DNA from 4 places in the Kocuria sp. UBA1838 genome. Region 1 is predicted to be linked to each of the others. Evidence: riboswitches for the same ligand, from Rfam matches in the RefSeq annotation. Region 1 holds a riboswitch; each other region holds the start of a gene.
The links. A riboswitch is a leader RNA that binds a small molecule or an ion and turns the genes downstream of it on or off. The one in region 1 is predicted to bind S-adenosylmethionine.

Region 1 (2,174 bases):
CCTACCGGGACGGGGACGAGATCTTCATCGAGCCCCTGCGCGCGGGAGCGTTCCCGGTCAAGAAGGACCTGTCCGTGGACAAGAAGGCCCTGCGGCGCGTGGCCAAGGAGGCCAAGTTCCCGGTCGCGATGAAGGCATTGAACACCGCTGGGTGCATCAGCTGCGGCGCGTGCGTGGCCGCGTGCCCCAACGGCTCGGGCCAGCTCTACGTGGGCACGCTGCTCAAGGAACTGCCGCCGCTCGCCAAGACGCCCGAGGAACGCGACGAGCGCTCGAGCAAGGTGCTCGACGCCGCCGAGCACGAGTTCGGCCCGTGCTCCCTGCTGGGCGATTGCACGGAGGTCTGCCCGGCGGGGCTGCCACTCGAGAACCTCACCGCGGTGGCGCGGGAGAACCTGCGCCGGAAAGACCCCGAGAAGTACGGCTGAGTTCCGCCCCGAAGCCAGCGAGCTCACCAGCAGTCGGCGACCCCAAGGGCGGGAAGTTCACCGCTTTCACCGCGGGCCCCACCGACCGGGGGCCGAACCGCGGACGGGCGGGTCAGCCCTTCCGCCACCGGGGAAAGGGCAGCCGCAACGGCCCGGCGGGACGCGTGGTGGTGCGGGCCGCCGAGCGTGAGTCCTCGACCACCGTGGCATCCGGGATCCTGCGGGCCAGAGAACGCTGGAACCTGTTCTGTAGCGTGACCTTCGCGGCGGGGCACCCGTGGCGCGCGCCCTCTGAATCAATCGCACCCGCTTTCGGGCGGCTGCGATCCGCACGGTTTGGTCCGTCACCCACGCGCGCGACACAATAGACGCACCATCCCGAGCGGCCGAGAGACCTGGATCCATGACGCCGCAGCAACCCGCAGTGCTCGGCCAACTGCACGGTGCTACCGCCAGGACCGATGGAGTGCTGCGCGGCCCCGGGCAGCTGTCGGACGGGAGCCGTACCCGGCCGACGAGGAGGACATCCATGGCCGAGCACCAGTTCGGTTTCCGCACCCGCGCCCTGCACGCCGGCGGCACCCCGGACGCCGAGCACGGCGCCCGCTCCGTGCCCATCTACCAGACCAGCTCGTTCGTCTTCAAGGACGCCGACGACGCCGCCAACCTGTTCGCGCTGCAGAAGTACGGCAACATTTACTCGCGCATCGGCAACCCCACCGTGGCGGCCTTGGAAGAGCGCATCGCCTCCCTCGAGGGCGGGATCGGGGCGGTCGCCACGTCCTCCGGGATGGCCGCCGAGTTCATCACGTTCGCCGCGCTGTGTGGCCAGGGTGACCACGTGGTGGCCTCGTCCCAGCTCTACGGCGGAACGGTCACCCAGCTGGACGTGACCCTGCGTCGCTTCGGTGTGGAGACCACCTTCGTCCCCGGGACCGAGCCCGCCGACTACAAGGCCGCGATCACCGAACACACCAAGGCCGTGTACACCGAGCTCGTGGCCAACCCTTCCGGGGAGATCGCGGATCTGGAGGGGCTCGCCGCGGTGGCCCACGAAGCAGGCGTGCCGCTCATCGTGGACGCGACGCTCAACACCCCGTACCTGTGCCGCCCGTTCGAGCACGGCGCGGACATCGTGATCCACTCGATCACCAAGTTCCTGGGCGGGCACGGTAACACTCTGGGCGGCGTGGTGGTCGAATCCGGCCGCTTCGACTGGGGCAACGGGAAGTTCCCGGCCATGACCGAACCGGTTCCCTCGTACAACAACGTGACGTGGTGGGGGAACTTCGGTGAGTACGGGTTCCTGACCAAACTGCGTTCGGAGCAGCTGCGGGACATCGGGCCGTCCTTGACCCCGCAGGCCGCGTGGAACCTGCTGCAGGGTGTGGAGACCCTCCCCCAGCGCATGGACGCCCACGTGGCCAACACGCAGGAGGTCGTGCAGTGGCTCGCCACGGATCCACGCATCTCCTACGTCAATTACGCGGGACTCGAGGGCCACCCCCACCACGAACGCGCGCAGAAGTACCTGCCCCACGGCATCGGATCCGTTTTCGCCTTCGGTGTGGCCGGCACGGACGAGTTGAGCGGCCGTGAGGTGGGCGCCCGATTCATCGGGAGCCTGCAACTGGCCTCACACCTGGCCAACATCGGGGACGCCCGCACCCTTGTGCTGCACCCCGCATCCACGACCCACCAGCAGTTGAGCTCCGAACAGCTCGCCGCGGGCGGGGTCAAGGAGGA
Region 2 (2,174 bases), on a different contig from region 1:
CAGGCCCTGCGCTCCGGGACGGCCTCCGAGGTGCGCCGGCTCGTGCTCACGGCGTCCGGCGGACCGTTCCGCGGCATGACGCGCGAGCAGCTCACGCGCGTGACACCCGAACAGGCCCTGCAGCACCCCACGTGGGACATGGGGGTCATGGTCACCACGAACTCCGCGACCATGGTCAACAAGGCACTGGAGGTGCTCGAGGCGAGCCTACTGTTCGACGTCCCCCTGGACCGGATCGACGTCACGGTGCATCCGCAATCGGTCGTGCACTCCATGGTGGAGTTCGTGGACGGATCCACCCTGGCGCAGGCGTCCCCGCCGGACATGCGCCTGCCCATCGCGCTCGGAATCGGCTGGCCCCACCGCGTGACCGGCGCCGCCGCGGGGTGCGACTGGACCCGGGCCGCACAGTGGACGTTCGAACCGCTCGATTCGCAGGCGTTCCCCGCCGTGGAGCTCATGAAGCACGCGGGTTCGCGCGGCGGGACGTGGCCCGCGGTGTTCAACGCCGCCAACGAGCAGGCCGTGCACGCGTTCCACCGCGGGGCGCTCGGCTTCATGCAGATCGTGGACATGGTCGAGCGTGTGCTGGAGGATCACGACGGCGTCACGCGGCCCACCCTCGAGGACGTCCTGGGGGCGGAGGAGTGGGCCCGGGCCCGCGCGGACGAACGTATCGCCGGGATGGCATAGGGCCCTTCCGGCGGTCGCCGGCCCATGGCAGGGCCGTGCTAAAATTCCGAGTGGATGACGAGATCCGGCGCGTAGCTCTGGCTGGCCGGACGGCAACCCTCTCCCGTAGCGGGGTGCCCCAGATGACCATCCGGTCGCGGTTGCAACAGATCACGGCAAGTGCGGTTCCCCGGAAATCAGCACGTGCCCGTCCCGTGTGCCCTCATCCAGGGGGGACTGTTCGCCCCGCGAGTCCCCGTCACAGACCCCTGGAAAGGCATGATCATGCGAACCAAGCGTTTGATTCCCGTCGTGTTGGCCACCACCCTGGGCCTCACCCTCACCGCGTGCGGCGGCGGCTCCGACAACTCGGACCCGGCCGCGGACGGCAAGATCACCGTCGGGATCGTGGGCTCGACCCCCGTGCAGGACGCGTTAAAGCAGGTCGCCGCGGACAACGACATCACGGTCGAGTACGTGGACTTCAGTGACTACAGCCAGCCGAACCCCGCTCTGAAGAGCGGTGACATCGACATGAACTGGTTCCAGCACATCGCGTACCTCGCCGATTACAACAACAACTCCGGGGACACCATCACTCCCGTGGGCTCCACGTCCATCTTCCCGCTGGGGCTGTACTCCAAGAGCGTGAAATCCGTGGGTGACTTCAAGCAGGGTGACGAGATCGCCGTGCCGAACGACTCGATCAACCTGTCCCGCGCCCTGAACCTCTTGCACCAGCAGGGTCTCGTGGAGTTCACCAAGGACACGATCGCCCCCACCGAGCAGGACATCGACACCGCCAAGTCCAAGGTCACGGTCCGCCCGGTCTCCGCCGAGCAGACCGTGCTGTCCATGGACTCCGTGGCCGCCTCCGTGGTCAACAACGACTTCCTGGACCGCGCCAACATCGATCCCGAGTCCGCGCTGGCTCAGGACGATCCCACCGCGGACAGTGCCAAGGTGTACGACAACCTCTTCGCCGCGACCGAGGCGAACGCGGACAACGAGACCCTGAAGAAGGTCGCGAGCTTCTACTACGACGACAAGGTCCAGGACGCCGAGAAGACCGAGACCAAGGGCACCGCGGTGCCCACCAAGGTGGACCAGCAGGAGCTCAAGGACTTGCTGGCCCGCTACTCGCAGGACCTCAAGGAGCAGACCAAGTGAGCCCGTCCGCCACGGCGGACACCCTGGTCAGCTTCCGGGACGTGAGCAAGGTCTTCGTCACGGGGTCCAAACGCCGCCCGCGCACCGTGACCGCGGTGGACTCCGTGGACCTGGACATCCGCCGCGGTGAGATCTTCGCGGTGATCGGCTACTCGGGGGCGGGCAAGTCCACCCTCGTGCGGCTGATCAACGGCCTGGAACCGATCTCGTCCGGGACGCTCGAGGTCGCCGGTAACCGTGTGGACGGGCGCAGCGAGTCCCAGCTGGCGCCCATCCGCCGCAAGATCGGGATGATCTTCCAGCAGTTCAACCTGTTCACGTCACGCACCGTG
Region 3 (2,174 bases), on a different contig from region 1:
GCACGAGTGACCCGCGACGACGACGGGTTGAACGCCAACCAGGCACTCGTCAAGGCGGGCCTGGCAACGCCCATGACCGTGGGCGCCAACAGCACGTACCGGCGAGAGATGGACAGCGCGTACAACGTGGCCCAGGCCATGCAGGTCGGTTTCTTCGACCCGAAGCAGGACTGCGCGCCGCCGGGGGAATCCGCATCCCCCGGCACCACAACTTCGAGCACCGCGAGCCCGAGCGCGACGCCGAGTCCCACCCCGTCCTCCACACCCACTCCCACGCCGACGCTCGAGGCGCCTCCCGCGGTCGTGGAGGACGAGGTCGCCGTGGGCGATCCGGCACCCCAGCCCAATCCCGCTCCGCAACCAAGCTACAACTACGACCCCGCCCCCGCGCAGCCCGCGGCACCTCAGCTACCGGCCGCGCCCCGGGTACCTGCTGCCCCGCAGCTGCCGGCGGCACCCCACGTGCCCCCGGCTCCCGAGAGTGATGGCGGCTATCCCGGTTACACCGGCCCCCGGTGCTACGAACCGGGAGGCAAGGTCTGGCACCCGTGCTGAGTCGCTGATGACACGCCAAGGCGCGCTCAACCGGTCGGTTGACCGGGTGGGCGTCCCTGCTTTTCGCCGCGCTTTCGTCACGCGGGTGCACCGGCGAGCCGCCGGATGCACGGCGGCCCGAACTCAGGGTTCCTGCGTGGACGACGTCGCTCCCGGCAGGTCCCAGGGTTCGTGACGACCGGGGTTGGCGGTCGCGCTGCGCAAGGGGGACGGCGTCGTCGTCGGAGCGGGTGCCTGCGAGGACGCGGACCCGCCCGCGGCCGGCGCCGCGGCTATCGAGCGCGAGACCCAGTTCTCGGGTCCCAACTCGGGCATCTTCATGTCCTGCACGTCGTGGGGCAGGATGACCACGGCAGGGCCCAGGTGCCCCCGTGCGGTCCATTCCGCCCGCTTGGGAAGACGAGCGCGGCGGGAGGCCGGCGGTTCCGTCATCGTTCGTGGGCCTCGTCACGGGGCTGTGCTACGCTTACTCGTAACAAAGGATCATGAGTCCCGGTGCGAAGCTCTGGCTAGCCGGGCGGCAACCCTCCAGCTGTAGTGGGGTGCCCCAGATGAGGATCCGGCCGCCGCGCAACCGCGTGGTCGGCAAGTACGGCGCTCGGAGCTCGTCCTCCGGCGTCCTAAGGCCGGAGGATTTTTTATATGCCCGCACCCCTCGCAGCGTCAGAACCCGCGCCCGTGACTGGCCCGCCCACGGGGACGTCCTGGCTGGTCCGGCGCCCGCGCCGCTCCACGCTCGTCTCGTTCGAAGTGTTCCCGCCGCGGCCCACCGCGGACCCGGACACTGTGTGGCGCAACATCGACGCCATGGCCCAGGCCGGGCCGGATTTCTTCTCCGTCACCCACGGTCACGCCGGCCATCACGGCGTCTCCCGCGAGGCGCTGCGCCACCTGCGCCGCACGACCAAGACCCCGGTCATGGCGCACTTCACGTGCGGTGGCACGGACCGCGCGGGTCTCGAGCGCGCCGTGGACCAGTTGCTGGACGACGGCGTTCGCGACCTCCTCGCGCTGCGCGGCGACCCGCCCCTGGGTACCGGGGAATGGCGGACCCCCGCGGGTGGCCTGGGCCGGGCCTCCCAACTGGTGGAGCTGATCCGGGACGTCGAACGACGTCGCTTCGGCACCGGGTTCCGCCCGGGTCAGCGACCGCTGTCCGTGTCGGTGGCGTGCTACCCGTCCCCCGCGCGTGGCCGCGACTTCGAGGCGGATCTCGCGTCCCTGTGGGACAAGCAGGAGGCCGGTGCGGACTACGCGATCACGCAGGTGCTCTACGAACCCGAGGACTACGCCACGTTCCTGGAACGCGCGCGCTCGGAGGGCATCCACATCCCCGTGGTCGCCGGGCTCATGCCGCTGAGCAACCCGCAACGGTTGCAGCGCATGACCGAGATCACCGGGGTCCGGGTCCCGGAACGCCTCACCCGGTTCCTGCGCGCCGACACTCCTGAGGAACTGCGCCACCGAGGGGTCGCGGCCACCCTGTCCCTGATCGACGACCTCATGGATCTGGGCTGCGCCGGTTTCCACCTGTACACGTTCAACCGCCCCGAGGCGGCGCTGACCATCCTGGAGCACCTGCGGGTCCGGGATGCCGCACGCGAATACCGAGGCCGCAG
Region 4 (2,174 bases), on a different contig from region 1:
CCCGAAGGGAATCAGATCAAATGGTGACGGTGCCGTCCGGGGTGTCGAACGAGACGGCCATGACCCCGGGGGTGCCATTGGGGGCGCACCAGGTGACGTCCAGCGAGCCCAGGACGTCCTCCACGGGACCGCCGAGCCACTCCGTGACGCGGTCGGGGGAGCCGGCGATCTCCATTCCGCTCAACCGGACGTCCGTGATCCGCGCCTGGGACGGGTGCATCTCGTCCTCGGAATCGAAGTGCACCATGAACGGCAACTGCGGGTCGGAGATCAAACCCTTCACGCCGATCTGATGCCATTCGAGCTGCCGACCGTCGGGGAACAACCGGCCACCGGGCACGGAGGGGCGGCCCAGCTTGGCCTCGAAGGGCGCGAGGTCGGGGACCTCTACGACCCAGCCGAGCCAGCCGCCGCCGGCGTCAGAACGGGCACGGACGGCCTGACCGAACGGCGCCTTCTCCGCGGCGGGGTGCTCGAGCACCGTGACGACCTCCACGTACTGGTGGTCGGTGAGCGGCAGGATCATGTTCCGGGTGCCGAAACGGGGGTGCACACCGCCCTTGACCGGTTCGATCCCCAACCGGTTCGCGATGCGTTCGGTGGTGGCCTCGAGGCCGTCGGGCTGAGCCGCGAAGGAAACGTGATCCAAGTTCATGACGCCATGGTGGCACCGGCCACACGGGCCACCAAATCGAGCGCGAGCCCGGCGAGTGTGTGACCTGCGCCGCCCGGTCCGGTGGGCAGGGCAGGCTCTCCGCACCTCCCGAGACCTGGCATCGGGACGGCTGATCCGGGCGGCGACTGTGTTGGTCCAGGTCAACGAGACGCGCGTCTCAAAGGCTGGTGTTCGAACCGTTCTTCGGGGGCGGGTTGGTCACGGCGCTGGCCATCCCCGTCATCTACCTGACCGGTGTGGGGCCGTTGTTCTTCGTGATGCTCGCGGTGTTCGTGATCGCGGTGCTCACGGGTCTGTTCTACTTCCATCCACGTGAGACGAAGGACCGGGAACTGCACACCCGGGAGATGGAACAGCAGGAACGAGCGGCCACTGACCCCGAGCCCGCTCGCAGCGTCCCCGGCTTGACTCCCGCCCCGCCGGGTTCGGACAATGAGGTAATAGGTCACGAGAGTCAGCGCGAAGCCCCAGCTAGCTGACCGGCAACCCTCCCTTCCGCGGTGGGGTGCCCTGGGTGAGGACCTGGCCGTGGCGTCGACCGACGTCGTGCGGCAAGCGCGGGTCATTGGTGCCCGGTCACAGCACGGGCACCGTGCGGATCGCCACCGGACCCCTGATCCTTCCGAGAAGGAGTACGGCCATGAGCACCGCTCCCACCCCCGACAATCCCCAGGGCTGGTCGTTCGAGACCCGACAGATCCACGCGGGCCAGAACCCCGACCCTGTGACCGGGTCGCGCGCCCTGCCGATCCACCAGACCACGTCCTTCGTGTTCCCGGACGCCCGCACGGCGGCGGCCCGGTTCGCGCTCGAGGAGATGGGTCCCATCTACTCGCGCCTGACCAACCCCACCACGGAGGTCGTGGAGAACCGGGTCGCGTCCCTCGAGGGCGGCGTGGGGGCCCTGATGGTCTCCTCCGGGCAGGCCGCGGCCACGCTCGCGATCCTCAACCTGGGCGGCGCCGGGACCCACGTGGTGGCCAGCCCGTCCCTGTACGGCGGGTCGTACAACCTGCTCAAGCACACGCTGCCGCGCATGGGCGTGGAGACCACGTTCGTCTCGGACCCGGACAATCCCGCGCAGTGGCGGGACGCGGTGCGCGAGAACACCGTGGCGTTCTTCGGTGAATCCATCCCGAACCCCCGCAACGACGTGTTCGACATCGAGACGATCGCCGGGATCGCCCACGAGGCGGGTGTCCCGCTCATCGTGGACAACACGATCGCCACGCCCTACTTGGTGCGGCCCATCGAGTGGGGCGCGGACATCGTGCTGCACTCGGCCACCAAGTTCCTGGGCGGCCACGGCACGGCGATCGGCGGGTTCATCGTGGACACCGGAGCGTTCGACTACTCGCGGGACCCTGAGCGCTTCCCCGGTTTCAACCAACCGGACGAGACGTACAACGGACTCGTCTACGCCCGCGATCTCGGTGCCGACGGGGCCTTCGGCGTCAACCTCTCGTACATCCTCAAAGCGCGCGTGCAGTTGCTGCGC

Region 2: another riboswitch for S-adenosylmethionine. It lies ahead of B3I25_RS11880 (MetQ/NlpA family ABC transporter substrate-binding protein); the one in region 1 lies ahead of B3I25_RS09455 (O-acetylhomoserine aminocarboxypropyltransferase/cysteine synthase family protein).
Region 3: another riboswitch for S-adenosylmethionine. It lies ahead of B3I25_RS01635 (methylenetetrahydrofolate reductase); the one in region 1 lies ahead of B3I25_RS09455 (O-acetylhomoserine aminocarboxypropyltransferase/cysteine synthase family protein).
Region 4: another riboswitch for S-adenosylmethionine. It lies ahead of B3I25_RS04375 (bifunctional o-acetylhomoserine/o-acetylserine sulfhydrylase); the one in region 1 lies ahead of B3I25_RS09455 (O-acetylhomoserine aminocarboxypropyltransferase/cysteine synthase family protein).

The regions. Positions count from the first base shown of each region.
Region 1 covers NZ_DDIY01000017.1:76,965-79,138, reverse strand. The annotation lists gene B3I25_RS09460 (succinate dehydrogenase/fumarate reductase iron-sulfur subunit) at 1-428, shown strand, start outside; SAM riboswitch class I at 799-896, shown strand; gene B3I25_RS09455 (O-acetylhomoserine aminocarboxypropyltransferase/cysteine synthase family protein) at 958-2,174, shown strand, end outside.
Region 2 covers NZ_DDIY01000019.1:38,130-40,303, forward strand. The annotation lists gene dxr (1-deoxy-D-xylulose-5-phosphate reductoisomerase) at 1-693, shown strand, start outside; SAM riboswitch class IV at 747-861, shown strand; gene B3I25_RS11880 (MetQ/NlpA family ABC transporter substrate-binding protein) at 958-1,842, shown strand; gene B3I25_RS11885 (methionine ABC transporter ATP-binding protein) at 1,839-2,174, shown strand, end outside.
Region 3 covers NZ_DDIY01000003.1:157,706-159,879, forward strand. The annotation lists gene B3I25_RS01625 (thermonuclease family protein) at 1-555, shown strand, start outside; gene B3I25_RS01630 (hypothetical protein) at 679-987, opposite strand; SAM riboswitch class IV at 1,037-1,153, shown strand; gene B3I25_RS01635 (methylenetetrahydrofolate reductase) at 1,234-2,174, shown strand, end outside.
Region 4 covers NZ_DDIY01000006.1:250,383-252,556, forward strand. The annotation lists gene B3I25_RS04365 (VOC family protein) at 17-655, opposite strand; gene B3I25_RS04370 (hypothetical protein) at 844-1,155, shown strand; SAM riboswitch class IV at 1,120-1,240, shown strand; gene B3I25_RS04375 (bifunctional o-acetylhomoserine/o-acetylserine sulfhydrylase) at 1,317-2,174, shown strand, end outside.